Regions from separate parts of the Sphingomonas sp. GW821-FHT04B01 genome, predicted to be linked through region 1. Evidence: predicted binding sites of a transcription regulator. Region 1 holds the regulator's gene; each other region holds the start of a gene.
The links. The regulator LexA, encoded in region 1, represses DNA repair genes until DNA is damaged. The targets are predictions, from matches to a motif close to GTTCCNCNCTTGTTCT.

Region 1 (9,942 bases):
CCTGCTCGCGGCTGATGATCTCGTCGTCGCCATGGCCCCAGCCGAGGCGCAGGAGGTAATTGTCGAAGGCTTCCGGCAATATGCCCAGTTCGTCGCGATAGGCCTCGATGCCGACCGCGCCGTGGCGCTTCGACAGCTTCGCGCCGTCGGTGCCGTGGATCAGCGGGATATGCGCGTAGACGGGCTCGGGCCAGCCGTTCGCCTTGTAGATCGGCAGCTGGCGGAAGGCGTTGTTGAGATGGTCGTCGCCGCGGATGACGTGCGTCACGCCCATGTCATGGTCGTCGACCACCACCGCGAGCATGTACGTCGGCGTCCCGTCCGAGCGCAGGAGGATCAGATCGTCGAGCTCGGCATTCTGGACGGTCACCGAGCCCTGGACGCGATCCTCGATCGTCGTCGCGCCGTCGCGCGGCGCCTTGAGGCGGACGACGAAGGGCTGGTCTGCGGGTGCCGTCGCCGGATCGGCGTCGCGCCACGGCGAGCGGATGCGCAGCGGCTGCTTCGCCGCCTGCGCCGCTTCGCGCTGCGCGGTGATCTCCTCGGCGGTCATGTAGCAGCGATAGGCGTGGCCGCTGGCGACCATCTGATGCGCGACTTCGGCATGACGGTCGGCGCGGGCGAACTGGAAGACGGCGTCGCCGTCCCAGTCGAGGCCGAGCCATTTCAGCCCGCCGAGGATCGCGTCGATCGCCGGCTGGGTGGAGCGGGCGCGATCGGTGTCCTCGATGCGCAGCAGGAACTTGCCGCCTTGATGGCGCGCGTAGAGCCAGTTGAACAGTGCGGTACGCGCACCGCCGAGATGCAGATAGCCGGTCGGCGACGGCGCGAAGCGCGTGACGATCGTCGCAGGATTATCGTTCGTGGCGCTCAACCGCGCTTGCTCCCAAGGTTCGAGACGTGACGGCCGGAGCGGCCGCCGCGGGCCCTAGCACGCGGCTTCTGCGCCTTCAAATGCCCCGCGCCATGGAACGGTTGCGCGTCGGTATCGAAGAATGGCTGGAGGCGGAACGCGATCAGTTGGTGCTGTGGCTGCCGGTGGCATTCGGTGGCGGGATCGCGGCGTGGTTCGTGCTGCCCGATCCGCGGGCGTGGACGACGACGTTGCTGCTGTGCGCCGCAGCGGCGTTCGCCGCCATCGGGCTGGCACGCGGCGACCGGGCTGCGCGGGTCATCGCCCTCGGAGCCGTGGCCGTCGCCGCCGGTTTGGCGCTGATCTGGTGGCGGGCGGAGCGGGTCGCCGAACCGGTGCTCGCGCGCCCGGTCGTCGCGGTGGTACGCGGCAGCGTCGAGCGGGCCGAGCCGTTGATCGCACGCGGACTGATGCGGCTGACGATCCGCGCCGACGCCGGCCAGGGCCTGCCGACGCGGCTGCGGGTCAATCTCGCCGCAGCGGACGTACCGGCGGACGTGGGGGCGGGTGCGGTCGTCCGGCTGCGGGCGCGACTGATGCCGCCGCCCGACGCCGCGGTGCCCGGCGCCTATGATTTCGCACGGGTGGCGTGGTTCGCGGGTATCGGCGCGAACGGGCGTGGTTTCGCGCCGGTGACGGTGATCCGGCCCGCCCCGGCGGGGGGTGGCCTGCGGACGCGGCTGACCGATCATATCACCGCCCGGCTGGACGGCAGCCGCGGCGGGATCGCGGCCGCGCTCGCCACCGGTGACGAGGGTGCGATCACCCCGGACGATTCGGAAGCGATGCGCCGTGCCGGCCTCGCGCATCTCTTGTCGGTCAGCGGGTTGCACATCACCGCAGCCGTCGGCGCGACGATGCTGCTGGTCATGCGGCTGCTCGCCTTGTGGCCGTGGCTGGCGATCCGCGTCCGGTTGCCGCTGGTCGCGGCGGCGGCAGGAGCGCTGGCGGCGATCGGCTATACCTGGCTCACCGGCAGTCAGGTGCCGACGATCCGATCCTGCGTCGCATCGCTGCTGGTGCTGGGGGCACTGGTGCTCGGGCGCGAGGCGGTGACGTTGCGGCTGGTCGCCGCGGGCGCGATGACGGTGCTGCTCGTCTGGCCGGAGGCGGTGACCGGCGCGAGCTTCCAACTGTCCTTCGCGGCGATCGCGGCGATCGTCGCGCTGCACGAGCAGCCGCGTATCGAATCGTGGTTCGCGCCGCGTGAGGAGGGGCGAATGGCTCGCGTACTGCGGTCGCTGGCGTCGCTGCTGCTCACCGGGCTGGTCGTCGAGGCGGCGCTGATGCCGATCGCGGTCTATCATTTCCACAAAGCGGGGCTCTACGGCGCGGCGGCGAACATCGTCGCGATCCCGCTCACCACCTTCGTGGTGATGCCGCTCGAGGCGCTCGCCCTGCTGCTCGACGCCTTGGGCTGCGGCGGGCCGGTCTGGTGGGCGACCGATATTGCCCTGCGCCTGTTGCTGGTCCTCGCGCATGCGGTCGCCGCGGCGCCGGGATCGTCGCTTGCGCTGCCTTCGATGCCGGCGGCGGCGTTTGCGCTCCTGGTGGCGGGGGGATTGTGGTTGGCTTTGTGGCGGACGCGGTGGCGGCGGCTCGGCGTGGTACCGCTCGTCATCGGTGCGGGCTGGACGTGGCTGACGCCCGCGCCCGACCTGCTGGTGACGGGCGACGGGCGGCATATGGCGGTGCGTGTCGGCGGCGGTCTGGCGCTGCTGCGTGATCGGGCCGGGGACTATACGCGGGACATGCTCGCCGAAAACGGCGGCGCCGACGCGGGGATGCTATTGGGGGAGCAGGCGGCGGCGCGCTGCACGCGCGATGCGTGCGCGGCCGATGTGGATGCGGGCGGGCGGCGCTGGCGGGTGCTGGCGACGCGGAGCCTGTATCCGGTGAACCGCGACGATCTCGCGACGGCCTGTGCGCGTGCGGATGTGGTGGTGAGCGAACGCCATCTGCCGCGGGCGTGCCGGCCGCGCTGGCTCCGGCTGGACGCGCCGATGCTGCGGCGGATCGGCGGGGTCGCGGTGACCTTCGCGGGTGGCGAGGTGCGGACGGTGCGGCGCGACGGGGATGCACATCCGTGGTTCGCTGCCGTGCGGGTCATGCCGGCGGTGACGGGCGAGCACCATAGAAAGCGTCGATGGGGTGCCTCGTGAAAGTCCGCCAGTGCTCCTGCGGACGCAGGAGTCCAGAGCCAAGCAGAACAACGGCGTATGGCGTTCCGGACTCCTGGGCTCCTGCTTTCGCAGGAGCACCGGGATGACGTTCCCAGAGGTCTCGAACAAGTCCGGGGTGACCGAGAGAGGGTGGAAAGCGTTGGGCGTACATGGAGGCCCATATGCGATCCCGCCGGCGGCTCAATCGTAGCGGCGCAGGATGCCCGACAATTTGCCCTGCACGCGGACGTGCGAGGGCACGTAGCGTTGCGGTTCATAGGCGCGGTTGGCCGGATCGAGCCGGACCATCGCGCCCTCGCGACGGAAATATTTGAGCGTCGCCTCGCTGTCGTCGATCAGCGCGACGACGATCTCGCCGTCGCGGGCGACTTCGGTCCGGCGGATCAGCGCATAGTCGCCGTCGAGAATACCCGCCTCGACCATCGAATCGCCCGATACTTCCAGCGCATAATGTTCGCCCGAACCGAGCAGCGCGGCCGGCACCGCGAGCATCGAGCTTCCCTCGAACGCCTCGATCGGCACGCCGGCGGCGATGCGGCCGTGCAGCGGGATCTCGATGACGTCGTTGGCCGGCGTCGCCGTGGGGCGGACGTTGCCGGTCTTGGCAGGGGGCGCGGCCGGAGCGGCCGGCGCGGGCTTGCGTTCCGACCGTTCCGGCATGCGCAGCACTTCGAGCGCGCGGGCGCGGTTGGGCAGGCGGCGGATGAAATGCCGTTCCTCGAGCGCGCTGATCAGGCGGTGGACGCCCGATTTGGATTTCAGGTCGAGCGCTTCCTTCATCTCCTCGAACGAGGGCGAGATGCCGGTTTCTTCCAGCCGGTCGTTGATGAAGCAAACGAGCTCGTGTTGCTTGCGCGTGAGCATGAGCGGACCTTCCCCGTCGGAACAGACGCGGAACTTCTAGGGAACAGGATAGCGCCCGTCAAGCGATGACGAGGATTTCTGCCGAGTCGCCCGCACTGGCGGCAGGCGCGTCCACCGGCCGCACAATCAGGCAGTGCGAGCGGGCGAGCGTGAGGAGCATCGAACTGTCCTGGATGGTCGAGGCAAAGGCGCGACCGTCGCGCAGCTCGGCGCGCAGATAGTCGGTGCGCGGGCCGTTCGCGGGCAGATCCTCGCCGAGGATGGTCATCGTCGTGCGCGGTAGCGGGTCGACGGCGCCGGCGAGGCGCGCGACCAGCGGTTTGACGAACAGCAAGGCGGTGACAAACGCGGACACCGGATTACCGGGCAGGCCGAGCAGGATCGTGTCGCCGAGCCGGCCCGCCATCATCGGCTTGCCGGGGCGCAGCGCGATCCGCCAAAAGTCGATGCTGCCGCCGGCGGCCTCGAGCGCCGGGCGGACGAGATCGTGGTCGCCGACCGAAGCGCCGCCGGTGGTGACGAGCAAATCGGCATCGACACCGGCGAAGGCGTCCCGCAACGTGCCGAGATCGTCGGGGAGGATGCCGAGGTCGATCAACTCGATCGGCAGGTCGGCGAGCAGCGCCGCCAGCATCGCGCGGTTCGATTCGGGGAGCACGTCGGCCGAGGCGCCGCGGCCGGGCTCGACCAATTCGTCGCCGGTCGCGCAGATCGCGACCCGCACGCGGCGGTGGACGGCGATCGTCGCCACCCCGCCGGTCGCCGCGACCGCGATCCGCGCGGCGGTCAGCCGCTCGCCCTGCGCGATCAGCCGGTCACCGGTGGTGAAATCGAGGCCGCGGCGGCGGGTGTTGCGGCCGTGCGTCGGCGGACCTTCGCCGATCAGCAGGATCGCCGTGCCGTCGGCGGCGACTTCCTCCTGGATCATCACCGTGTCGGCGCCCGCGGGCATCGCCGCGCCGGTGAAGATCCGAACCGTTTCGCCCGGGCGGACCGCGCCGGCGAAGGGGCGGCCGGCGGCGCTTTCGCCGATCAGCGTCCAGGGACCGGGGAGGTCGGCGAAGCGGATGGCATAGCCGTCCATCGCCGACAGATCGGTCGCCGGCTGTGTCCGGCGGGCGACGACGTCGGCGGCGGCCCAGCGTCCGTGCGCCTGAGCGAGCGGTACCTCTTCGACGGCGACCGGGGCCGCCGAGGCGAACAGGCGGGCTTGCGCCTCGGCGATCGGCAGCAAGGCCATGGCGTCAGGCGCGCCAGTCGCCGGACTTGCCGCCGGCCTTTTCGAGCAGGCGGATGCCGGTGATCGTCATGCCGCGGTCCATCGCCTTCGCCATGTCGTAGATGGTCAGCAGCGCGACCGAGACGGCGGTGAGCGCCTCCATCTCGACGCCGGTCTTGCCGTCGGTCGCGGCGAGCGCGGTGGCGGTGATGCCGGTGTCGTCGAGCACCAGATCGAGCGTGACGCGGGTGAGGGGGAGGGGATGGCAGAGCGGGATGAGCTCGGCGGTCTTCTTCGCCGCCATGATGCCGGCGACGCGGGCGACGGCGAGCACGTCGCCCTTCTTCGCCGCACCGTCGCGGATCGCGGCGAGCGCATCCGCGGCGACCGCGATATGGCCGGTGGCGACGGCGCGGCGGCTGGTCACCGCCTTGTCGCCGACATCGACCATATGCGCGGCGCCGTCGGCGTCGAGATGGGTGAGGCCGCTCATCCGATCATCGCGCGGGTCGCGGCCTCGACATCGTCGGCGCGCATCAGCGCCTCGCCGATCAGGAAGCAGTGCACGCCGTGTGCGGCCATCGCGTCGAGATCGGCGCGCGTCTCGAGCCCGCTCTCGGCGACGAAGGTGCAGCCCTTGGGCGCCTTGTCGACCAGTTCGTAGGTGCGGGCGAAATCGACGGTGAAATCGCGCAGGTCGCGGTTGTTGACGCCGATCAGTCGCGACTTGAGCTTGAGCGCGCGGTCGAGTTCGTGCGCGTCGTGGACCTCGACCAGTACGTCCATGCCGCAGTCGCGCGCCGATGCCTCGATCTCCGCCATCTGGTTGTCGTCGAGCGCGGCGACGATGATGAGGATCGCGTCGGCGCCGATCGACCGGCTTTCGGTCGCCTGCCACGGATCGACCATGAAATCCTTGCGGATCACCGGCAGGTCGCAGGCGGCGCGCGCGGCGACGAGATAGTCGTCGGAGCCCTGGAACCATTGCTCGTCGGTGAGCACCGACAGGCAGGCGGCGCCGCCCGCCTGATAGGCGCGGGCGTGGGCGGGGGGATCGAAATCGGCGCGGATCAGGCCCTTCGACGGGCTCGCCTTCTTGATCTCGGCGATCAGCGCGTGGCCCGGCCTGGCGTCGAGCGCGGCGCGGAAGCCGCGCGGTTTGGTCACCGCGGCGATGCGTGCGTCGAGATCGGCGAGGCTCGTGGTCGCCTTGCGTGCGGCGACCTCGGCGCGTTTGGTTTCGATGATGCGGGAGAGGATGGTCATCGGTAGGCGATCCAGCGGTCGAGCAGCGCGCCCGCGCGGCCGTCGTCGAGCGCGGCCGCGGCGGCGTGCGCGCCGGCGGTGAGATGGGGACTGTGGCCGGCGACGACCAGCGCGGCGGCGGCGTTGAGCAGCACCGCGTCGCGATAGGCGCCCGCCTCGCCGGCAAGCAGGCGACGCAGCGCGGCGGCGTTATAGGCGGGGTCGCCGCCGCGGATCGCGGCGAGCGGATGGCGCGGCAGGCCGGCATCCTCGGGCGTGATCGTGGCCGGCAATGTCGCGCTGCCGACGTTGACCGCGATGCTCGGGCCGGCGGTGGAGAGTTCGTCGAGCCCCTCCTCGCCCGAGATCACCGCGGCGCGGGCGGTGCCGAGCTGGTCGAGCGCCTCGGCATAGAGGCCGGCATAATCGGGGCGGGCGATGCCGATCAGCTGATGCGTGACATGCGCCGGATTGGCGAGCGGCCCCATCAGGTTGAAGATGGTGCGCTTGCCGATGCGGCGGCGGATCGGGGTGATCCGCGCCATTGCGGGATGATGGTTGGCGGCGAACAGGAAGGCGATGCCGAGATCGGCGAGACTGCCCTCGGCGGTGGCGCCGGCGACCTCCATGTCGAGGCCGATCGCCTCGAGCGTGTCGGCGGCGCCCGCCTTGGACGAGGCGGCGCGGTTGCCGTGCTTGGCGACGGGCACGCCGCAGGCCGCGACGACCAGCGCCACCGCGGTCGAGACGTTGAGCGTGTGATGACCGTCGCCGCCGGTGCCGCAGACGTCGATCGCGCCGGCGGGGGCGGCGATCGGGATGAGGCGGGCGCGGAGGGCGCGCGCGGCCTCGGCGATCTCGATGCTGGTCTCGCCGCGGTCGGACAAAGCGATGAGGAAGGCGGCGATCGCCTCTTCCGACACGCGCGCGTCGAGGATGTCGGCAAAGGCCTGCGCCGCGCTCTCGCGCGACAGCGGCGTCGACGGATCGGGCAGCAGCGTCAGGATCGTCACGCGGGCGCCTTGACCGCGATGCCGGCAATCCGCAGAAAATTGGCGAGCATCGCATGGCCGTGTTCGGTGGCGATGCTTTCGGGATGGAACTGGACGCCGTGGATCGGCAGCGTCGCGTGGCGGAAGCCCATGACGTTGCCGTCGTCGGCGCGCGCATTCACCACCAGCGGCGCGGGCACGTCGTTGACGATCAGGCTGTGGTAGCGCGTCGCGGTGAACGGCGAGGGCAGGCCCTCGAACAGGCCGGTACCGTCGTGGGCGACGGGCGAGGTCTTGCCGTGCATCAGCCCGCCGCGCTCGACACGGCCGCCGAAATGCTGGCCGATCGCCTGATGGCCGAGGCAGACGCCGAGCAACGGACGGCCGGCATCGGCAGCGGCGGCGACGAGATCGAGGCTGACCCCCGCTTCGGTCGGCGTGCACGGGCCGGGCGAGATCAGGAACGCCTCGGCCCCCGACGACAGCGCCTGGCCCGCCGAAATGGCATCGTTGCGCACCACCTCCACCTCGCTGCCCAGCTCCATGAGATAATGGACGAGGTTCCAGGTGAAGCTGTCGTAATTGTCGACGACCAAGATCATCGCGCCGCCATAAACGATGCCCGCGCCGGTGCAACGCCTGTTGCGTCCCGGCAATCCTGTAGCATTCTGCGGGCGCTTATAACCGCTCCGTGTCGCGCGCCGGGAGAAACTGCGTCGCCTGCACGTTGAAGTCGCAAAGGAGACGCATGCCATGTTCCGCCCGTTGATGATTGCCGCTTTGATCGCGTTGCCCGCAGTCGCCGGTGCGCAGAGCGCGCCGGTGGCGGATACGGCAGGGTCGGGCACGCCGCCGCAGCGCGTGCGTGCGGTCACGCTCGGCGTCGGCCAGAAATGCCCGCAAAGCAGCGATACCGAGATCGTCATCTGCTCGACGCTCGAACAGCCCTATCGCATCCCCAAGCAGTTCCGCGACAGCGGTCCGATCCCGGCCAAGAACCAGGCATGGGGCAATCGCGCCGCGACGATGGACCAGGTCGGCCGGGCTGCCGGCGGCCTTCCCGACACCTGTTCGCCGGTCGGCACCGGCGGTCAGAGCGGCTGTGCGCTGGCGACCAACCGCCAATGGGCGGCGGAGCGTCGTGCCAAGCAGGATGCCGATGCTTCGGTCCCCTGATCGCTAATCTTCTGCCGCCGCGACTAAACGCGGCGGCGGTTACTGGCCGAAGCCGCCTTCGGCAGCGCGGCTGACCGCATCGCGCGCGGCGGCGAGGATGGCGCCGGCCTTGGCCTCGCATTCGCGCTGTTCCGACGCGGGATCGCTGTCGGCGACGATGCCGGCGCCGGCCTGCGCGTGGATCGTGCCGTCCTTCACCACCGCGGTGCGCAGCACGATGCAACTGTCCATCGAGCCGTCGGGCGAGAAATAGCCGACACCACCGGCATAGGCACCGCGGCGTTCGGGTTCGAGCTCGGCGATGATCTGGCAGGCACGCACCTTGGGGGCGCCGCTGACCGTGCCGGCCGGAAATCCGGCGAGCAGTGCATCGATCGCATCGGCGGTGGGCGACAGGACCCCGACGACGTTCGAGACGATGTGCATGACATGGCTGTACAGCTCGATGCCATAACTCGCCGTCACCCGCACCGAGCCGGGCGCGGAGGACCGGCCGACGTCGTTGCGACCGAGATCGAGCAGCATGAGATGCTCGGCGCGTTCCTTGGGATCGGCGAGCAGGCTGTCGCGGTTGATCTCATCCTCGGCGGCGGTCTTGCCGCGGGGACGGGTGCCGGCGATCGGGCGGATGGTGACCTCGCCGTCGCGGACGCGGACGAGGATCTCCGGGCTCGACCCGATCAGCGCGAAGCCGGGCAGGTCGAGATGGTAGAGGAAAGGCGACGGGTTGATCCGGCGGAGGCTGCGGTACAGCTCGAACGGCGGCAGCGCGAACGGCGCCGAGAAGCGCTGCGCCAGCACCACCTGGAAGATGTCGCCGGCAGCGATATAGGCCTGCGCGCGCTTCACCATGCGGGCGTAATCGGCAGGCGGGATCGCCGGGGTATAAGCGAGATCGTCCGGAACCGCCTGTACCGGTGCGGGCAGCGGCGTATTGGCGAGGCGGGCGGCGACGCCGTCGAGCCGTTCCTCCGCATCGGCGACGAGCTTCGCCGGGTCGCGTGCCGCATCGGGCCACACCGGCGCGACGAGATAAAGCGCGTCGGCGAGCCGGTCGAACACGCAGATCACCGTCGGACGGACGAACAGCATGTCGGGCAGGCCGAGCGGATCGGCGGCGGGCGCTTCGAGCCGTTCGACCAGCCGGATCGTCTCATAACCGAAATAGCCGACGAGGCAGGCGAGCGCCTTGGGCAGTTCGGCGGGCACGTCGCCCCGGCATTCGGCGACCAGCTTGCGCAGCGCCTCTAGCGTCGGGACGCCGGTCGGTACGAAAGCGTCGCGGTCGGTGGCCCAATGTCGGTTGATCTCGGCGGTATCGCCGTGCGCGCGGAAGACGAGGTCGGGGGC
Region 2 (9,942 bases), on a different contig from region 1:
TCAGCCAGCGGCTCACCGCCGAGACCGCGGCGCTGCTCCAGATCGCCCGCGGCGATACCGCACGGGGGCTGGCCACCATCCAGGCGCTGCGCGAGACGGGGTCGCCGGTCGACCTGCGCCTGTCCGCCGGGCAGTTGCTGTTCGGTCGCGGCGAGACCGATCGGGCGCGCGCGCTGCTCGCCGGCGGCGATCCGGGGTTCGCGGCGGTGCGCGCGGGCGATGCCGCGCAGCCGACGCTCGGGTTCGGCGTGTCGCGGTTGCTCGGGCGGATCGCCGGCGACCTCGCCGATCAGGACGCCACCGATCTGTCGATCGCGCTCGCGCGCACCGCGGTGATCGCTTATCCCGCCAACGACCGCGCCCGGCTGCTGCTCGCCGCCGCGCTCGCCAAGGACAAGGCGATCCCGCGCGCGCTGGCGACGCTCGACGGCATCGCGCCCGCCAGTCCCTATGCGGCGACCGCCGGTGCGACGCGGATCAGCATCCTGACCACCGCCGGCCGCCCCGCCGACGCGCTGGCGCTCGCCCGCAGCGGTGCCGAGCGGGCAGGGGCGGGCGAGAGCGACTGGCAGACCTATGCCGACCAGCTCAGCGCGATGAACCGTCATCGCGAGGCGGCGGACTGGTATCGCCGCGTCGTCGACGCCGATCCGACCGCGTGGAGCGCCTGGCTGCAATATGGCGGCGCGCTCGAACAGGCGGGCGACTGGCCGGCAGGGCGCGTCGCCTTGCAGAAAGCGGTGGCGATCGCGCCGCGCGAGCCGCTCGCGCTCAACTATCTCGGCTATGCGCAGGCGGAGCGGCGGGTCGACGTGCCGCAGTCGATCGCGATGCTCGAACGCGCGCATGCGTTGAAGCCCGACGATGCCTCGATCGCCGATTCGCTCGGCTGGGCCTATTTCATCGGCGGCGACGTCACCCGCGCGCAGCCGCTGATCGAAAGCGCCGCCGCGGGCGATCCGGTCAATGCGGAGATCGGCGAGCATCTCGGCGACCTCTATTGGACCCGCGGCCGCCGTTACGAGGCGCGCTACGCCTGGCGCGCCGCGGCGCTGACCGCCTCGGCCGATGATGCGACGCGGCTCGCCACCAAGGCGGTGCAGGGGCTGCCGCGCAAATGATCGTCGAGCCGGCGCCTGCCAAGATCAACCTCGCGCTCCACGTCCGTCGTCGTCGCCCCGACGGCTATCACGAGCTGGAGACGCTGTTCGTCTTCGCCGCCGATGGCGACAGCGTGACGGTGGTGCCCGACGCGACCGACCGGTTCGCGATCACCGGACCGTTCGCCGCCGCGCTCGCCGGCGCTGCGGAGTCGGACAATCTGGTGATCCGCGCCGCGCACGCCTTCCGCGCGGCCTTCGGTATCGCGCAGCCGCATGCGATCACGCTCGACAAGCATCTGCCGATCGCCTCGGGGATCGGCGGTGGCTCGGCCGACGCGGCGGCGATGCTGCGGGCGCTCGCCGGGCTGCACGGCATCGCGCCCGACGACCCGCGGCTGTTCGTCATCGCCGAGGCGCTCGGTGCCGACGTCCCCGCCTGCCTGCTCGGCCGCGCGACGCTCGGCACGGGGAAGGGCGAGGCGTTGCTGCCGGTCGAGGGGCTGGCGGGCATGCCGTTGCTGCTGGTCAATCCCGGCGTCGCGGTGAGCACCGCGGCGGTGTTCGCGAGATGGGATGGCGTGGACCGCGGCGGCATCGCCGCCGACGGCGATCTGCTCGCGCGTGCGCTGGTCGGGCGCAACGACCTGCAGGCGCCGGCGGTGGCGATCGCGCCGGCGATCGCCGCGGTGTTGGCGCTGCTCGATGCGGCGGCGGGTGTGCGTCTGGCGCGGATGTCGGGGAGCGGCGCGACCTGTTTCGCGCTGTTCGAGTCGGTCGCGGCGCGCGACGCCGCGGCGGCGCGCGCAGCCGCCGAGGGGTGGTGGACGCTGGCGACGACGCTGACCTGAACCCGGTCTTCGCGGACGCCTTTCCGACGCGGGATGGCGAACCACCCACAATCCTGCCGCGGCTTAGCGTTCCCCTCTTGTTCCAAGAGAACAAACGCCGTACATAGCGAAACAGACGCGTTGCCCCGGTGACGCGCTTGCTCTAGCGAGGAACCTCCCGATGGCCGCCAATCTGAAAGTGATCGACACCGGCATGGCAACCGCATCCACCGACCGGCAGAAGGCGCTCGACGCCGCGCTGGCCCAGATCGACCGCGCCTTCGGCAAGGGCTCGGCAATGAAGCTCGGCGCGAAACAGTCGATGGAGGTCGAGACGATCTCCACCGGTTCGCTCGGCCTCGATATCGCGCTCGGCGTCGGCGGTCTGCCGCGCGGCCGCGTGATCGAGGTCTATGGCCCCGAATCGTCGGGCAAGACGACGCTCGCGCTGCACGTCATCGCCGAGGCGCAGAAGGGCGGCGGCACCGCCGCCTTTGTCGACGCCGAACATGCACTCGATCCCGTCTATGCCAAGAAGCTCGGCGTCAACATCGACGAGCTGATCGTCTCGCAGCCCGACACGGGCGAACAGGCGCTCGAGATCGTCGACACGCTCGTCCGCTCGAACGCGATCGACGTGCTGGTGGTCGATTCGGTCGCCGCGCTCGTGCCCCGTGCGGAAATCGAGGGCGAGATGGGCGACAGCCACGTCGGACTGCAGGCCCGGCTGATGTCGCAGTCGCTGCGCAAGCTGACCGGTTCGATCAGCCGCTCGCGCTGCATGGTGATCTTCATCAACCAGCTGCGCATGAAGATCGGCGTGATGTACGGCAACCCGGAGACGACGACGGGCGGCAACGCGCTGAAATTCTACGCCTCGGTCCGTCTCGACATCCGCCGCACCGGCGCGATCAAGGACAAGGAAGAGGTCACCGGCAACGCTACGCGCGTCAAGGTCGTCAAGAACAAGGTCGCGCCGCCGTTCAAGCAGGTCGAATTCGACATCATGTACGGCGAGGGCATCTCCAAGATCGGCGAGATCCTCGATCTCGGCGTGAAGGCCGGGCTGGTCGAGAAATCGGGTGCGTGGTTCAGCTACGATAGCGTCCGCATCGGCCAGGGCCGCGAGAATTCGAAGACCTATCTGCGCGAGCATCCCGAAATGGCCGACCGCCTCGAAAAGGCGATCCGTCAGCGCACCGAGAAGGTCGCCGAGGAGATGATGGCCGGCCCGGAAGCCGACGACGACATCTGATGTCGGCGCATCGATAAGCACGGAAAAAGAGGCTCGCCGGCAACGGCGGGCCTCTTTTGTTTGGAATTGCGCCAACCTACTCCGGAGACTGCCGATGACCACCCATATTGACTGGACCGGCCGCGTCGGCACCGTCTGGGCGGAGGAATGGCGCCGGACCGAGCGCGCCTTCGCCGATCTCGCTCCACGGCTCGACGCCGCGATCCTCGCCGCCGCGCCGGCCGGCGCGATCACCGCGCTCGACATCGGCTGCGGCGCCGGTGCCACCGCCGCCGCGCTCGCCTCGGCCCGGCCAGACGCGCGCGTCACCGGGGCCGATCTATCGTCCGACCTCGTCGCCGTCGCCGACGCGCACCATGCGCGCGCCAATCTCAACTTCCGCACCGCCGACGCGTTGGTCGCCGCGGCCGAGCTCGCGCCGCTCGACCTGATCGTTTCGCGCCACGGCGTCATGTTCTTCGCCGATCCCGCGGCTGCCTTCACCCGTCTTGCTGCCGCGACGCGGCCCGGTGGCCGCTTGGTGTTCAGCTGCTTCGCCGCCGTCGCCGACAATCCCTGGGCGACGCTGATCACCCCCGCGCCGCAACGCTCGGCCAGCTACGTGCCCGGCCCCTTCGCCTTCGCCGATCCGGAGGCGGGCGCTGCGGTCCTCGCCGCCGCCGGCTGGGCCGACGCGACCGCCGTTCTCACCCGCTTCAGCTATCGCGTCGGCGCGGGGGAGGAGGCGGTCGAGGATGCCGTCGCCTTCCTCACCCGCATCGGACCTGCCGCCTCGCGGCTCCGCGATGCCGCCGCGGAAGACCGTCCGGCGCTGCTCGCCCGCCTGCGCGCGGCGCTGACGGCGCAACGAAATGGCCCTGTCGTGGATTTCCCTGCGGCGGCCTGGCTATGGACCGCCCGCGCGACAGGGGAGACCGTATGATCATCGTCCACCATCTCGAGAACAGCCGCTCGCAGCGGATCTTGTGGATGCTCGAGGAATTGGGCCTCGATTATCAGATCAAGCGGTATCAGCGCGATCCCAAGACGATGCTGGCGCCGCCCGAGCTGAAACGGGTCCACCCGCTCGGCAAGTCGCCGGTGATCGAGGACCTCGACGCCAACGGCGGCCGGGTGATCGCTGAGACCGGTGCGATCGTCGAATATCTCGTCGAGAAGGCGGACGGCCGGCTCGGGCCGCCGGCGCATCGCGAATCGGTGCTGCGCTACCGCTTCTGGCTCCATTATGCCGAGGGTTCGATGATGCCGCCGCTGCTGCTCAAGCTGGTGCTCGGCCGCATCCCGCTGATGGGCAAGGCGGCGGTCAAGCGCATCCAGCCGATGATTGACGTCCATCTCGACTATGTCGAAGCGGAGCTGGCGCAACGCCCGTGGTTCGCCGGCGACGTGATGACCGCCGCCGACATCATGATGAGCTTCCCGCTCGAAGCGGCGCGCAGCCGCGCCGGCCTCGATGCCTCGCGCCCGGCGACGATCGCCTGGCTCGAGAAGGTCCACGCGCTGCCGGCCTATCAGGCGGCGCTGGAGAAGGGCGGCCGCTACGCCTACGCCTGATGGCGGCTAGTGCCGGAAGCTGGTCGCCGCCGGTGTAGCCGGCCCCTCGGCCACCGCGGGGTCGATCGTCGCGGGCTCGCGCGGATCGAACCCGCCCTCCCATTTCGCCACCACCGACGCCGCGACCGCATTGCCGATCACGTTGGTCGCGGTGCGCCCCATGTCGAGGAAATGGTCGATCGCGAGGATCAGCAGCAGGCCCGCCTCGGGGATCTTGAACACCGGCAGCACCGCCGCGATCACAACGAGGCTGGCACGCGGCACGCCGGCGATGCCCTTGGACGAGATCATCAGGAACAAGAGCATCGCGATCTGCGTGCCGAGCGGCAGGTCGATGCCATAGGTCTGGGCGATGAACAGCGACGCGAAGGTCATGTAGATCATCGAGCCGTCGAGGTTGAACGAATAGCCGAGCGGCAGCACGAAGCTGGCGATGCGCGGCGGCACCCCGAATTTGTCGAGCGCCTCCAGCATGCGCGGATAGGCGGCTTCCGACGAGGCGGTGGTGAAGGCGACGAGCAGCGGCTCGCGGACGTAGCGGATCAGGTCGCGGATGCGCGGCCCGATGAACAGGAAGCCGATGCCGAGCAGGATCGCCCACAGGCACAGCAAGGCGAGATAGAAGCTGCCCATGAAGAAGGCGAGCTGGCCGATCACCCCGGCACCGCGCTCGGTCAGCGTCGCCGCCACCGCGCAGAACACCGCGAGCGGCGCGACGCGCATGACGTAATCGGTGATCCGCAGCATCACCGCGACCAGGCCGTCGATCGCCCGGGTCAGCGGCGCGGCGCGCTCGCCGACCGCGGTGATCGCGACGCCGACGAAGATCGAGAAGACGACGATCTGCAGGATCTCGTTGGTCGCCATCGCCTCGACCATGGAGGCGGGGACGATATGCGTGATGAATTTGTCGAGGCTGAACGCGGCGGTGGCGATGCCGGCATCGGCGTCCACCGGCGGCAGCGGCAGGTTGATGCCGACCCCCGGCCGGATCAGATTGACCAGGATCAGCCCGAGGCCGAGCGACAGCAGGCTGGCCGAGACGAACCAGCCGATCGCCTTGGCGCCGACCCGGCCGAGCGCCGACGTATCGCCCATCTGGGTGATGCCGCTGACCAGCGTGGCGAAGACGAGCGGCGCGATGATCATCTTGATCAGTCGCAGGAAAATGGTGGTGCCGATCGCGAAATAGCCGGCGATGCCCTTCAGCCGCGCCGCCGCCGCTGGCGAACCGTCGTCGAGCCAGCCGTTGATCGCCAGTCCCACCACGACACCGAGCAACAGGCCGATCACGATAAACAAGGTCAGCCGTTTGGCCATGCACGAAACTCCAGGATTTGCCTCTAGGGAAGGGGATTGCGGCCGCCGGGTCAAGCGCCGTATCGCTGCATCATGGTCTTCAGCCCCTCGCGCCGTTCGCTCCTCGCCGCCGCCGCGGCGGTGCCGCTCCTGTCGTCGGCGCTGGTCCGCGCCGCCGAACCCGATCTGTCCGCGTTGCGCGACCTCACGACGGGCGCGGTGCCGATCGGGCCGGAGGAGCGCGCGCGCCGGCTCGCCCGCGCGCAGGCGCTGATGGCGGCGAACGGGCTTGGCGCGGTGCTGATCGAGCCGGGCTCGTCGATGCTCTATTTCACCGGCGTGCGCTGGGGGCGCAGCGAACGGCCGACGCTGGCGATCCTGCCGCGCGAGGGCGAACCGCTGATCGTCACGCCCTTCTTCGAGGAGCCGTCGGTCCGCCAGACGCTGAGCGTCCCCGCCGCGGTGCGCGTCTGGCAGGAGGACGGCAACGCGCTGGCCGTCGTCGCCGGCTGGCTGAAGGAGCGCGGACTCGACCGGCTGCCGATCGGCATCGAGGAGACGACGCGCGTCTTCATCCCGACCGACCTCGCCCGCTTCGCCCCTGACGCACGGCAGGTGAGCGCCAATCCGGTGGTGCGCGGCTGCCGGATGATCAAGACGCCCGCCGAACTCGCGTTGATGCAGGTCGCGACCGAGGTGACGCTCGCCGCCTATCGCTGGCTGGCGCCGCGGGTCGAGGCGGGGATGACCGGCAGCCAGATCGGCGCGATGATGTCCGCCGCGACCACCCGGCTCGGCGGCGCTCCCGAATTCGCGCTGGCGCTGATCGGTCCCGCCGCCGCGCTGCCGCACGGCAGCCGCGAGGTGCATCGCATCGCCGCGGGAGAGATCCTGCTGATGGATTGCGGCTGCACCGTGCAGGGCTATCAATCCGATATCTCGCGGACCTGGGTGCCGCAGGGCAGCGCCACCGTCGCGCAGCGCAAGGTCTGGGATCAGGCGGCGCGCGGCCAGCAGGTCGCCCTCGCCGCGGCGCGGATCGGCGTCACCGCGGGCAGCGTCGACGATGCGGTGCGGCGCTATTACACCGGCCTCGGCTACGGCCCCGACTATAAACTGCCCGGCCTGTCGCACCGTACCGGCCACGGCATCGGCATGGACGGCCACGAACCCGTCAACCTCGTTCGCGGCGAGACGACGCGGCTGGCCGCCGGCATGTGCTTTTCGAACGAGCCCGGCATCTACCTGCCCGGCCAGTTCGGCGTCCGGCTGGAGGACTGCTTCCACATGACGGCCCAGGGGCCGCGCTGGTTCAGCACGCCGCCCAAGTCGATCGATCAGCCTTTCGGATGAAGGACCAGCATATGCGGCTTTCCTGCGCCTACGCCCTTGCTCTGCTGTCGCTTGCAGGACCCGCGGTCGCGGCGCAGCCGCCGGGCTTGCCGAAGCGGGTCGGGACATGCGTGTTCAGCACGGTGCGCAACGTGTCCGCGCGGCTGGAGGATGGGTCGGGCCGGCCCGTGCCCGAGAGCGGAACGAGCATATCCCTCGCCAATGGCCTGTACGGCGTCTCCTACAGCCGCGTCGCGGTGGCACAGAATGCGCGGCGGGGGGATCGCGTGCTCGCCTGTCTCGTCAGTATCCCACGGCATTGTCCGCCGGGCGACGATCGCGGTCGGATCTATACGACGACCAACCTGCGTACGATGGAATCGTGGACGCTGCCCGACTCCCAGCACATGTGTGGTGGCGCGTAACGACGCTTGAGGGCGGGCCGTCTCTCGCCTAAGTCGCTTGGTCTATGACCTCGACCAACGACATCCGCCGCGGCTTCCTCGACTATTTCGCGAGCGCGGGCCATGCCATCGTGCCCTCCGCGCCGCTGGTGCCGCAGAACGACCCGACGCTGATGTTCGTCAACGCCGGGATGGTGCCGTTCAAGAACGTCTTCACCGGCCTCGAAAGCCGGCCCTACACCACGGCGACCAGCAGCCAGAAGTCGGTGCGCGCCGGCGGCAAGCACAACGATCTCGACAATGTCGGCTATACCGCGCGGCATCACACCTTCTTCGAAATGCTCGGCAATTTCTCGTTCGGCGATTATTTCAAGGAACAGGCGATCCACCACGCCTGGACGCTGCTGACGAGCGTCTGGGGTATTCCGGCCGAGAAGCTGACCGCCACCGTCTATCATACCGACGACGAGGCGTTCGGCCTGTGGACCAAATATCTGCCCGAAGAGCGGATCATCCGCATCGCCACCAAGGACAATTTCTGGGCGATGGGCGACAGCGGTCCGTGCGGCCCCTGTTCCGAGATCTTCTACGACCATGGCGACCATATTCCCGGTGGCCCTCCCGGTAGCCCGGACGAGGATGGCGACCGGTTCGTCGAGATCTGGAACCTCGTCTTCATGCAATATGAGCAGGAGGCCAATGAGATCGTCGGCGAGCTGCCCAAGAAGTCGATCGACACCGGCATGGGGCTGGAGCGGATCGCCGCGGTGCTGCAGGGCGTTCACGACAATTACGATACCGACACGTTCAAGGCGCTGATCGCCGCCTCGACCTCGCTGACCGGCACCGATGCCGAGGGGCCGCGGCGGGCGTCGCATCGCGTCATTGCCGATCATCTGCGCTCGTCGGGCTTTCTCGTCGCCGACGGGGTGCTGCCTGCGAACGAGGGGCGCGGCTATGTGCTGCGGCGGATCATGCGGCGCGCGATGCGCCACGCGCATCTGCTCGGCGCCAAGGAGCCGTTGATGCACCGGCTGGTGCCCGCGCTGGTCGCCGAGATGGGCGCCGCCTATCCCGAGCTGGTCCGCGCGCAGCCGCTGATCGAGGCGACGTTGCGCCAGGAAGAGACGCAGTTCCGCAAGACGCTCGACAAGGGGCTGAAGCTGCTCGACGAGGCGACCGTCGACATGGCTGAGGGCGCGACGCTCACCGGCGAGACCGCGTTCCGCCTCTACGACACCTTCGGCTTCCCCTACGACCTCACCGAGGATGCGCTGCGCGAGCGTGGGCTGACCGTCGATCGGGCGGGCTTCGACGCGGCGATGGCCGAGCAGAAGCGTGCGGCGCGGGCGGCGTGGAAGGGCTCGGGCGCCAAGGCGTCGGACGATCTGTGGTTCGACATCGCCGAGGAGACCGGCTCGACCGAATTCATCGGCTATAGCGCCGACGTCGGCGAGGGCGAGGTGGTCGCGCTGGTCAGGGACGGTGCACGCGTCGACCAGGCGGCGGCGGGCGACACCGTCGCGGTGATCGTCAACCAGACGCCCTTCTATGGCGAGAGCGGCGGGCAGGTCGGCGACACCGGCACGATCACGACCGACGGCGGCCTGCGCGCCGTGGTGACCGAGACCTCGAAGCAATTGGGCCGCGTCTTCGTCCATCATGCGGTCATCGAGGGCGGTGCGATCAAGGTCGGCGATGCCGTCCGTCTCCAGATCGACGTCGCGCGTCGCGCGCAGATCCGCGCCAACCATTCGGCGACGCATCTGCTGCACGAGGCGCTGCGCCAGCGGCTCGGCACGCATGTCGCGCAAAAGGGCTCGCTGGTCGCGCCCGAGCGGCTGCGCTTCGACGTCTCGCACCCGGTGGCGATGACGGCGGAGGAACTCGCCGACGCCGAGATCGCGGTCAACGCGCAGATCCGCGGCAACGGCAGCGTGACGACCCGGCTGATGACCCCCGACGAGGCGATCGCCGAGGGTGCGATGGCGCTGTTCGGCGAAAAATACGGCGACGAGGTCCGCGTCGTGTCGATGGGCACCGAGGATGGCGGCAAGACCTATTCGGTCGAGCTGTGCGGCGGCACCCACGTCAATGCGCTCGGCGACATCGGCCTGTTCAAGGTGATCGGGGAGGGCGCGGTGTCGTCGGGCGTGCGGCGCGTCGAG
Region 3 (9,942 bases), on a different contig from region 1:
TGACTTCCACCGACACCATTTTACGCGTCGCGGCGCGCGGCGACGGCGTCACCGCCGATGGCCGCCACGCCGCCTTCGCCGCGCCCGGCGACCTGCTCGGCGCCGACGGCACGCTGACCCACGGCCCGCACCATCAGGCACCGCCCTGCCGCCACTTCCCCGAATGCGGCGGCTGCCAGCTCCAGCATCTCGACGACGAGGCTTATGCCGCCTTCGTCACCGACCGCGTCGCCAGCGCGCTCGACGGGCAGGAACTGACCGCCACGCTGCGCCCGCCGCTCGTCTCGCCGCCCAACACCCGCCGCCGCGCGACGCTGCATGCGGAGGGGAAGGGCGGTCGCGTCACGCTCGGCTTCACCGCCGAGAAGAGCCATGCGATCGTCGACATGCGCGAATGCCATATCCTCGCGCCCGCCTTGTTCGCGGTCGTCGCCCCGTTGCGCACCCTGCTCCAGAAGCTCGGCTTCAAGCGGCGCGGCGACGTCCACCTGACCCTGTCCGACCAGGGGCCGGACGTTATGGTCACCAACCTCACCGCCGACGGCCTCGCCGCCGCCGAGGCGATCACCAGCTTCTGCGAACGCCACGCCATCGCGCGCTTCACGCTTGACAGCGGCATCGGCGCCGAGACCCGCTGGGAGCCGCAACCGGTGACGATCACGCTCGGCGGCCATCCGGTGCCGCTGCCCCCCGCCGCATTCCTGCAGGCGACGCAGGAGGGCGAGGACGCGCTCGTCGCCGCGATGCGCGAGGCGACCAGCGGCGCGACGACGATCGCCGACCTGTTCGCCGGCCTCGGCACCTTCACCCTTGCGCTGCCCGCACGCGTCTACGCCGCGGAGGGCGCGCGCGACGCGCTCTTCTCGCTCAAGGCGGCGGCGGGCAGGGGCCAGCTTCCCGTCTTCACCGAACACCGCGATCTCTACCGCCGCCCGCTGACGGTGGCCGAGCTCGACCGGTTCGACGCGATCGTGATCGATCCGCCGCGCGCCGGCGCCCGCGAGCAGGTCGAGGCGCTCGCCGCCTGTCAGGCCAAGGTGATCGGCTACGTCTCGTGCAACCCGTCCAGCTTCGCCCGCGACGCGAAGCTGCTGATCGACGGCGGCTGGCGGATCGACTGGGTCCAGCCCGTCGGCCAGTTCCGCTGGTCCACCCACGTCGAACTGGCGGCGCGCTTCGTGCGGTGATGTCGCGCGAAGACGCGAAGACGCGAAGAGGTCCCGCCAGGCGGCGACCGAAGCGACCGGAAGACAATGCGCCGCATGGGGAACGCGCCCCAGCTATCCCGATCGCAACACCTTCGCGTCTTCGCGTCTTCGCGCGAAACCATCATCGGCCTGAAAAGAAAGATGGTTCACGCAGAGACGCGGAGGCGCGGAGATGTTGCGCCCGCGGGCAGATCACCGATCGTCGCCAGCTTCCCGCTCGCGGCGGCCGGAAACGCCAACGTCTCCCGATCGCGCCACCTGCGCCAAGGGCGGGATCTCCGCGCCTCCGCGTGAACTCAATATACGGCGGAGACGAAGAACAGCCCGTCCGGCGGCGCGTTCAAACCCAGCCGCGCCCGATCCCGCGCCTCCAGCGCCACCCGCACATCGTCCACCGACCAGCGCCCCATACCGACCAGCGCCAGACACCCGACCATCGAGCGCACCTGATGGTGAAGGAACGACCGCGCCGCCGCCCGCACCGAGATTCGTTCACCCGCACGCGTCACCGACAGCAGATCGAGCGTCCGCACCGGGCTGTCCGCCTGACAATGCGCCGAGCGGAACGTGGTGAAGTCGTGCCGCCCGACCAGCACCGCCGCCGCTGCCGCCATCGCGTCGGCATCGAGCATCTGCGGCACCTGCCACGCTAGCCCCGCCTCCCAGGTCAGCGGCGCCCGGCGGTTGACGATGCGATACTCATACGCCCGCCCCAGACAGGAAAACCGGGCATGCCAGTCGTCCGCCACCACGACGCAATCGAGTACCGCCACCGGCGCCGGCCGCACCCGCGCATTCAGCGCCTCCATCAACCGGAACGGCGCGATATCCTTGCCGATATCGACATGCGCGCGCATCCCCAGCCCATGCACCCCGGCATCGGTCCGCCCCGCCGCATGCACCGCGGTCCGCTCGCCGGTCACCGCGAACACCGCCTCCTCCAGCGCTTGCTGCACGCTCGGCCCGTGCTTCTGCCGCTGCCAGCCCATGAACGGCCGGCCGTCATATTCCACCGTCAGCGCGAACCGCGTCAAAGCTGCGTGCCCGATCGCACCGGAAAGCCGCGCAGCAACTCGGCGGTGCTGGTCACGCCGCGCCCGGCGCGCTGCACCAGCGTCGGCCGGATCGCGCCGTCGCCGCAGGCGATCGTCAGCGCATCGTCCACCGTCGTCCCCTCGCCGCCGGGGAAGCTGAACGGCAGCACGTCGGCCGCGAGCACCTTGACCCGCTCGCCCGCGATCTCGAACCACGCCCCCGGCGCCGGGTGCATGGCGCGCACCAGCCGCTCGACCTCGACCGCGCTACGCGTGAAGTCGATCCGCGCCTCCGCCTTGTCGATCTTGCTGGCATAAGTGACGCCCGCCTCGGGCTGCGCCACCGGCGGATGCGCGTCGGGATCGCCGAGCACTTCGACCATCAACCGCGCGCCCAACGCCGCAAGCTCTGCGGTCAGCTCGCCCGCGGTCTTGCGATCGACCGCCACGCGCCCTTCCATCCGCACCGGCCCGGTATCGAGCCCCGCCTCCATCTGCATGATCCCAACCCCGGTCTCGGCATCGCCAGCGAGGATCGCGCGCTGCACCGGCGCCGCCCCGCGCCAGCGCGGCAGCAGCGAGCCATGCACGTTGAGACACCCCAACCGCGGCGCCGCCAGCACCGGCTTCGGCAGGATCAGCCCGTACGCCGCCACCACCGCGACATCCGCGTCCAGCGCCGCGAACGCCGCCTGCTCCTCCGCGCCCTTCAGGCTGACCGGATGCCGCACCGCGATCCCGAGCGCCTCGGCGCGCTGCTGCACCGGCGAGGCGACCGTCTCGCGCCCGCGCCGCCCGCCGGGGCGCGGCGGCTGGCTATAGGCCGCGACGACGTCATGCCCGGCCGAAACCAGCGCCTCCAGCGTCGGTACGGCGAAGTCGGGGGTTCCCATAAAGATGATCCGCATGGCCTGCCTTCAACGCGCTGGCGGGCGACGGCGCAACCCCCTATCTGTTCCGTCATGGCCTCTCCCGAAATCGAAGCCCTGACCCAGGCGCTCGCGCGCCTCCCCGGCCTTGGCCCGCGCTCGGCGCGCCGCGCGGTGCTGCATCTGCTCAAGAAGCGCGAGGCGGCGCTCGGTCCGCTGCGTGCCGCGCTCGAAGCGGTCGACGAACGGCTCGAAACCTGCGCCACCTGCGGCAACGTCGACACCGCCAACCCCTGCGCGATCTGCGCCGACCCGCGCCGCGACCAGCGCTCGCTCTGCGTGGTCGAGGAAGTGGCGGATCTGTGGGCACTCGAACGCTCGCGGCTGTTTCCCGGCCGCTTCCACGTCCTCGGCGGCCGGCTGTCGGCGCTCGAAGGCATCCGCCCGGAAGATCTCGCGATCGACGCGCTGGTCACCCGGATCGAGGCCGGCGGCATCGACGAGGTCGTCCTCGCGATGAACGCGACGCTGGAGGGCCAGACGACGGCGCATTATCTCGCTGACCGCATCGAACGCTTCCCGGTGCGCGTGACCCAGCTCGCGCACGGCCTGCCGGTCGGCGGCGAGCTGGACTATCTCGACGAAGGCACGCTCGCGCAGGCGCTGCGCGCGCGACGTCCGGTCTAATTCCTCCCCGTGCCGGGGAGGACTATGCTCGAACTTGACGCCAAACCCCTCGCCACCTAGCTCACGCCACATGGCAGTCCTTCCCATCGTCGAAGTCCCCGATCCGCGCCTGCGCCTGATCTCCAAGCCCGTCGAGCAGGTCACCGACGAGACGCGCGCCTTCGTCCGGGACATGATCGACACGATGTACGACGCCAACGGCATCGGCCTCGCCGCAATTCAGGTCGGCGTCGACAGCCGCATCCTCGTCATCGACCTGCAGGATGAGAAGGACGAGGAAGACAAGCCGATCAAGGCGCCCCACGCCTATATCAACCCCGAAATCCTCTCGGTCAGCGAAGAGACGAGCAGCTATAACGAAGGCTGCCTGTCGATCCCCGAACAATATGCCGACGTTGCGCGCCCGGCGAGCTGCCGCGTCCGCTGGCTCGACGAGCAAGGCGAGCGCCATGAGGAAGAGCTGACCGGGCTGCTCTCGACCTGCATGCAGCATGAGATCGACCATCTCAACGGCGTGCTCTTCATCGACCATATCAGCCGCCTGAAGCGCGATATGGTGATGAAGAAGCTGGCGAAGATGCGCCGCTAAGGCGTTTGCCCAGCCCCCCTGAAGGAAGGGGCGGGGCTTGCTAGCCTCTCGCATCCCGTCTGCCGTATTTAGGGACTGTCCTCCCCCCGACGTTCGATCTATGTTCCTCGCCACGACAAGACTGCCGGCTCGGTTTGCCGGCCGCCAAAGGGAATGAACGTGGACCTGACGATCGTCATCATCGCCATCCTTGCGCTGGCCGCGGGCCTGCTCGTCGGCGCGCTGCTCGCCAACCGCAAGGCCGGCAGCCTCGCGGCCGATCTCGCCGTGGCGCAGAGCAAGGCCGCCGACGCCGAGCTGGTCGCCCGCGCCCGCGACGCCGTCGAGCGTGAGCGCAACGAGGCGATGCGCGACCTCGCCGCGCTGCGCGCCCAGTCGGAGGATCGCGCAGCTACCCTCGACGCGCTGCGCGACGAACTCGCGACGATCCGCGCCGATCGCGACGCCGCCCGCACCGCGCTCGCCAGCACCGGCGCGCAGATCGAGGCGTTCGAAGCGCGCCTGTTCGACATGCGCGACGCCAAGGAGCAGATGGCGGCGCAGTTCAACGACCTCGCCAACAAGGCGCTGACCGACGCGCAAAAGGCGTTCCTCGATCGCGCCGAAGCGCGCTTCCGCCAGTCGGAGGAACTCGCCGGCACCAATCTCAAATCCTTGCTCCAGCCGGTCAACGACCGTCTCGCCCGTTACGAGGAGGGCGTCGCCAAGGTCGAGGCCGAGCGGCGCGACGCCTTCGGCGATCTCAAGGGCCAGATCGAACAGATGCGGCTCGGTCAGGAACGCGTCTCGGGCGAGGCGGCCAAATTGGTCAACGCGTTGCGCAACGCCCCCAAGGCGCGCGGTCGCTGGGGCGAGCAACAGCTTCGCAACGTGCTCGAAACCTGCGGCCTCGCCGAACATACCGATTTCGCGATGGAGGTCAGCGTCGCCGACGGGGAAGGGGGCCGCCTGCGCCCCGATGCGATCGTCCGAGTCCCCGGCGGCAAGTCGCTGATTATCGACGCCAAGGTGTCGCTCAACGCCTATCAGGACGCCTTCGGCGCGGTCGACGAGGGCGAGCGAAACATCGGCCTCACCGCGCATGCCGCGTCGATGCGCGCGCATATCAACGGCCTGTCCGCCAAGGCCTATTGGTCGCAGTTCGACGACACGCCGGAATATGTCGTGATGTTCGTCCCCGGCGAACATTTTCTGTCCGCCGCGCTGGAGCATGATGCCGGCCTGTGGGATTATGCGTTCGACAAAAGGGTGTTGCTGGCGACGCCGACCAACCTCATCGCAATCGCGCGCACGGTGGCGGCGGTTTGGCGGCAGGAGAAACTGGCCACCGAAGCCCGAGCCATCGGCGCGCTCGGCAAGGAACTCTACGACCGGCTGGCCAAGGCCGGCGAGGATCTCCGCAAGGTGGGCGGGGGCCTCACCACCGCAGTCAACAATTACAACAATTTCGTCTCGAGCTTCGAAAGCCGCGCCTTAGTGTCGGCGCGCAAGTTCCGCGATCTCAATATCGAGCCCGGTGCGCGTGAGATCGGCGTCGCGGAACCCGTCGAGGCCCTGGCGCGCTACGGCGAGGAAGCGCTGCGCCTGCCGGATGCGGCGGAATAGAGGAGCGGGCGATGAAGGGCATGCATCACGGCGACGTCATCATGGATCACGACGGCAGGCTGTCCGGCATGGTGGCGGGCGACGTGATCGTTCGCTCTGGCTGCGATGTCCGGATCAGCGGCATGGTCGCGGGAGACGTCTATATCGAGGCCGGCGCCCGGGCGCGGATCAGCGGCATGGTGTCCGGCCGGATCGTCAACCGCGGCGGCGCGATCCGGGTCAGCGGCATGATCGGAGGCTAGGCCGATCGGCAAGGCTTTGATGCGGCGGCCGAACCCGGCGCTGCTGTTCCACTGGTGACAGCCGTGATATCCGAATGGCTGTTTTCTGATCGGTGCAGATGTCGAAATGATAGGGCTCGATCGTTTTGATTAAGGCGTCCAACTCGTCCATGTTGGCTGCCCGGCAAGACGCGAGGATGAGCCTTAGCCGTGCTGAGCCAGCACCTCATAGGCCATCACCGCCGTTGCAACCGCGGCGTTGAGGCTGTCCGCCTTGCCCAGCATCGGGATCTTGACCAGCAGGTCGCACGCCGCGGCATAGTCCGCCGGCATCCCCTGCGCCTCGTTGCCGGTCAGCAGGAAGGTCGGCGCCGCGTAGCGCGCCGCGCGATAATCGTGTTCGGTATCGAGGCTCAGCCCGACGAGCTGCCCCGGCCCCTCGCGCAGCCAGCCGAGGAATGACGCCCACTCGCTCCGCACGACGGGAATGGTGAACAGCGCCCCCATACTGGCGCGCACCGCCTCGACCGAAAAGGGATCGACGCATTCGCCGATCAGGATCAGCCCGCCCGCGCCGACCGCATCGGCGGTGCGCAGGATCGTGCCGAGATTGCCGGGATCGCGCAGCCGCTCGGCGACCAGCCAGATCTTCGCCGTGGTCCGATCGAGATCGGCGAGCGTCCGGTCGAACTCGTCGAACACGCCGACCACCGCCTGCGGATTGTCCTTGCCCGACAGTTTGGACAGGATGTCGGGCGTTGTCTGGATCGACTCGCCGCCCGCCATCTCGACGTCGATCGACAGGGCATGGACCAAAGGATGGTCGGCATTGCCCGCCGCATAGAACAGGATGCGCGGCAGCCGCCCGGTCTCGCGCGCCTCGGTGAGGATACGCAGCCCCTCGGCCATGAACTGGCGCGCGCCGCGGCGATGGCGCTTGTCGCGCAGCTCGCGGGCGTATTTGACAAGCGGGTTGGAAAAGGCGGTGATTTCACGGGGCATGGCGCGTCGGCCTTCGCGCTAGCCGAAGGCTGGCGCAAGGCGAAAACGACGCGCCCGGCCGGCGCGGCATCGGCCGCGTCCGACGACGCGGCTTTGCCGCGGCGCCACCGCCGTCAATCTTCGCCGAATTTGGCTTCGACCAGCTCGCACAGCGCGCCGACCGCCGCCTCGGCGCCGTCGCCGCTCGCGCTGATCGTGATCGAATCGCCCTTGGCCGCGCCGAGCATCATCAGCCCCATGATCGAGGTGCCGGTCACCGCGCCGTCGTCCTTGCTGACCCTGACCTCGACCGGCTGGGTCGAGGCGAGCGTGACGAACTTGGCGCTCGCCCGCGCGTGGAGCCCCCGCTTGTTGGTGATGAGGACGGTGCGTGCGATCTCGTCGCTCACGCCGCCGCCTCGCCGAGCACTTCGGAGGCGACCGAGATATATTTGCGCCCCGCCTCGCGCGCCGCGGCCACCGCCTCGACGACCTTCATCGACTTGCGCGCCGAACCGAGCCGGATCAGCATCGGTAGGTTCATTCCCGCGATCACCTCGACCCGGCCGCGCTCCATCAGCGAGATGGCCAAGTTGGACGGCGTGCCGCCGAACAGGTCGGTCAGCACGATCACGCCGCGCCCCGAATCGACCGCGCCGATCGCCGTGGCGATATCGGCACGCCGCTCCTCCATATCGTCGTCGGGACCGATGGAGATCGTCGCGATGCGATCCTGCGGGCCGACGACATGGATCATCGCGGTCACGAATTCCTCCGCAAGCCGCCCATGCGTCACCAGAACGAGGCCAATCATCTCAGATACGTTACTCATTTGCTGGCGGGCGGCCCCTCGAGCGAGTCCTGCGGTGCGGCCCCGAGGTCGCGATGCGTAATGGTGGGCGAAAAACCCGCTTTGCGCAACCGGTCAGCGAGAAGCTCGGTGACATGGACCGATCTATGTCTCCCTCCGGTACAGCCGATCGCGACGCTGACATAGGATTTGCCCTCGGCACGATAGCGCGGCAGCAGCAGTTCGAGCAGGCCGCCGATCTGCGCCATTGCCGCCGGATAGGCGGGGTCCGCTGCGACATAGGCGGCGACATCGGCGTCGAGTCCGGTGCCGGGGCGCAATACCGGGTCCCAATGCGGATTGCGCAGGAAACGCATGTCGAAGACGAGATCGGCGTTGCGCGGCAGCCCGCGCGCGAAGCCGAACGACTGGATCAACAGCACCGGCGCGTCGCGTCCGTGGCCGGCGAAGGTCGTGCGCACCTGCTGCGCCAGCGCATTGGCGGTGAGGTCGGTGGTGTCGATCAACCGGTTGGCCCAGTCGCGCAACGGACGCAGCAATTCGCGCTCGCGGGCGATGCCGTCGCCCGCCGGCCGGTCGGGCGCGAGCGGGTGCCGCCGCCGCGTCTCCGAATAGCGCCGCTCCAGCTCGGCGCCCGAACAGTCGAGGAACAGCATGCCGATATCGAGGCCATGGTCGTCACGCAGCGTACGGATACGCTCGACGATGCGCGTCGGGTCGAAGTCGCGGGTGCGCGCGCCGATACCGATCGCCAGCGGCTGGCTGTCGTCGGCCGCCCCCGCGGCGAGCGGCGCGTCGAGCAACCGGTCGAGCAGCACCAGCGGCAGATTGTCGACCACCTCCCAGCCCAGATCCTCCAGCGTCTTGAGCACCGTCGACTTGCCGGCGCCGGACAGGCCGGTGACGAGCAATATGTCCTTGGTCATAGCAGGAACCTCATTCCGGTGTCGCCTCGGGCTGACGCAATGCCCATTCGATCTTGAGCGGCGTCGCGGCGTGAAACGCGTCGAGCCCGATCTCGCGCACGTCGAGTCCCGCCAGCCGGCGCCGCTGCCGCTCTGGCATGCGGACGGGCGCGCCGTCGAGCCGGACGATCAGCGCGACCGGCACGTCGTCGACCGAGGCCATGCGGACGATGCCGATCCCGCGCACCTCGATCTGGCCGCGGATCGTCGCCGGCGCGCTGGCCAGCAGCGTCGCACCGTCGCGCACCAGCAATGTCTGGTCGTCGCTGACCAGTATCGCGCCCCGATCGATCAGCCGCAATGCGAGGTCGGACTTGCCTGCCCCCGGCGGCCCTTCGAGCAGCACCGCGCGGCCGTGGATCGCGACGCAGGTCGCGTGGCGGCGTTCGCGCGCGATCATTCGGCAACGAGCGGCAGGCGGACGACGAAGCGCGCACCGCCCAACCGGTCCTCGCGCGATTCGACCGCGATGCTGCCCTGATGCGCCTCGACGATCGTCCGCGCGATCGCGAGGCCGAGGCCGGAATGCTGGCCGAACGCTTCCGATTCGGGGCGGATCGACTGGAAACGGCGGAAGATCGCCTCGCGCGCTTCCTCGGGCACGCCCGGCCCCTCGTCCTCGACGCGGACGACGAGATCGTCGCCCTCGCGCGCCACCGCGATCGCGATCAGCGCACCGTCGGGCGAGAAGGAGAGGGCGTTGTCGATCAGATTGTCGAACACGCGTTCGAGCCGCGCGCCCTCGCCGAGCGTCACCAGCGGCGCCCCGGCATGATCGAAGCGCAGCCGCACGCCGCGCTCGACCTCGCGAGCGAGCCGCTGGCCGACCAGCGCGCGGATCATCGCCGCGATATCGATCGCCTCGAACTTGGCACGGCTGAGCTGCGCGTCGAGGCGCGACGCCTCGGAGATGTCGGTGATCAGCCGGTCGAGCCGATGGACGTCGTCGCGGACGATCGACAGCAGCCGCGC

Region 2: a site for LexA is predicted at 2,020-2,035, ahead of recA (recombinase RecA). Genes of this name have one in related genera too.
Region 3: a site for LexA is predicted at 4,479-4,494, ahead of AC07UH_RS07715 (DNA recombination protein RmuC). Genes of this name have one in related genera too.

Annotation. Positions count from the first base shown of each region.
Region 1 is NZ_JBWKTR010000003.1:180,379-190,320, reverse strand. It holds gene gltX (glutamate--tRNA ligase) at 1-874, opposite strand, end outside; gene AC07UH_RS09740 (ComEC/Rec2 family competence protein) at 967-3,075, shown strand; gene lexA (transcriptional repressor LexA) at 3,277-3,960, opposite strand; gene AC07UH_RS09730 (molybdopterin molybdotransferase MoeA) at 4,019-5,200, opposite strand; gene moaC (cyclic pyranopterin monophosphate synthase MoaC) at 5,205-5,672, opposite strand; gene trpC (indole-3-glycerol phosphate synthase TrpC) at 5,669-6,445, opposite strand; gene trpD (anthranilate phosphoribosyltransferase) at 6,442-7,437, opposite strand; gene AC07UH_RS09710 (anthranilate synthase component II) at 7,434-8,018, opposite strand; gene AC07UH_RS09705 (hypothetical protein) at 8,170-8,592, shown strand; gene trpE (anthranilate synthase component I) at 8,632-9,942, opposite strand, start outside.
Region 2 is NZ_JBWKTR010000007.1:115,659-125,600, reverse strand. It holds gene AC07UH_RS15990 (tetratricopeptide repeat protein) at 1-1,121, shown strand, start outside; gene AC07UH_RS15985 (4-(cytidine 5'-diphospho)-2-C-methyl-D-erythritol kinase) at 1,118-1,951, shown strand; gene recA (recombinase RecA) at 2,112-3,185, shown strand; gene AC07UH_RS15975 (class I SAM-dependent methyltransferase) at 3,280-4,107, shown strand; gene AC07UH_RS15970 (glutathione S-transferase family protein) at 4,104-4,739, shown strand; gene AC07UH_RS15965 (dicarboxylate/amino acid:cation symporter) at 4,746-6,059, opposite strand; gene AC07UH_RS15960 (M24 family metallopeptidase) at 6,132-7,391, shown strand; gene AC07UH_RS15955 (hypothetical protein) at 7,403-7,795, shown strand; gene alaS (alanine--tRNA ligase) at 7,840-9,942, shown strand, end outside.
Region 3 is NZ_JBWKTR010000002.1:315,204-325,145, forward strand. It holds gene AC07UH_RS07685 (NAD(P)H-hydrate dehydratase) at 1-3, shown strand, start outside; gene AC07UH_RS07690 (class I SAM-dependent RNA methyltransferase) at 1-1,187, shown strand, start outside; gene truA (tRNA pseudouridine(38-40) synthase TruA) at 1,505-2,242, opposite strand; gene fmt (methionyl-tRNA formyltransferase) at 2,239-3,150, opposite strand; gene recR (recombination mediator RecR) at 3,205-3,798, shown strand; gene def (peptide deformylase) at 3,869-4,387, shown strand; gene AC07UH_RS07715 (DNA recombination protein RmuC) at 4,541-5,992, shown strand; gene AC07UH_RS07720 (hypothetical protein) at 6,004-6,234, shown strand; gene AC07UH_RS07725 (TrmH family RNA methyltransferase) at 6,418-7,215, opposite strand; gene AC07UH_RS07730 (HPr family phosphocarrier protein) at 7,329-7,604, opposite strand; gene AC07UH_RS07735 (PTS sugar transporter subunit IIA) at 7,601-8,008, opposite strand; gene rapZ (RNase adapter RapZ) at 8,023-8,931, opposite strand; gene AC07UH_RS07745 (HPr kinase/phosphorylase) at 8,942-9,370, opposite strand; gene AC07UH_RS07750 (sensor histidine kinase) at 9,367-9,942, opposite strand, start outside.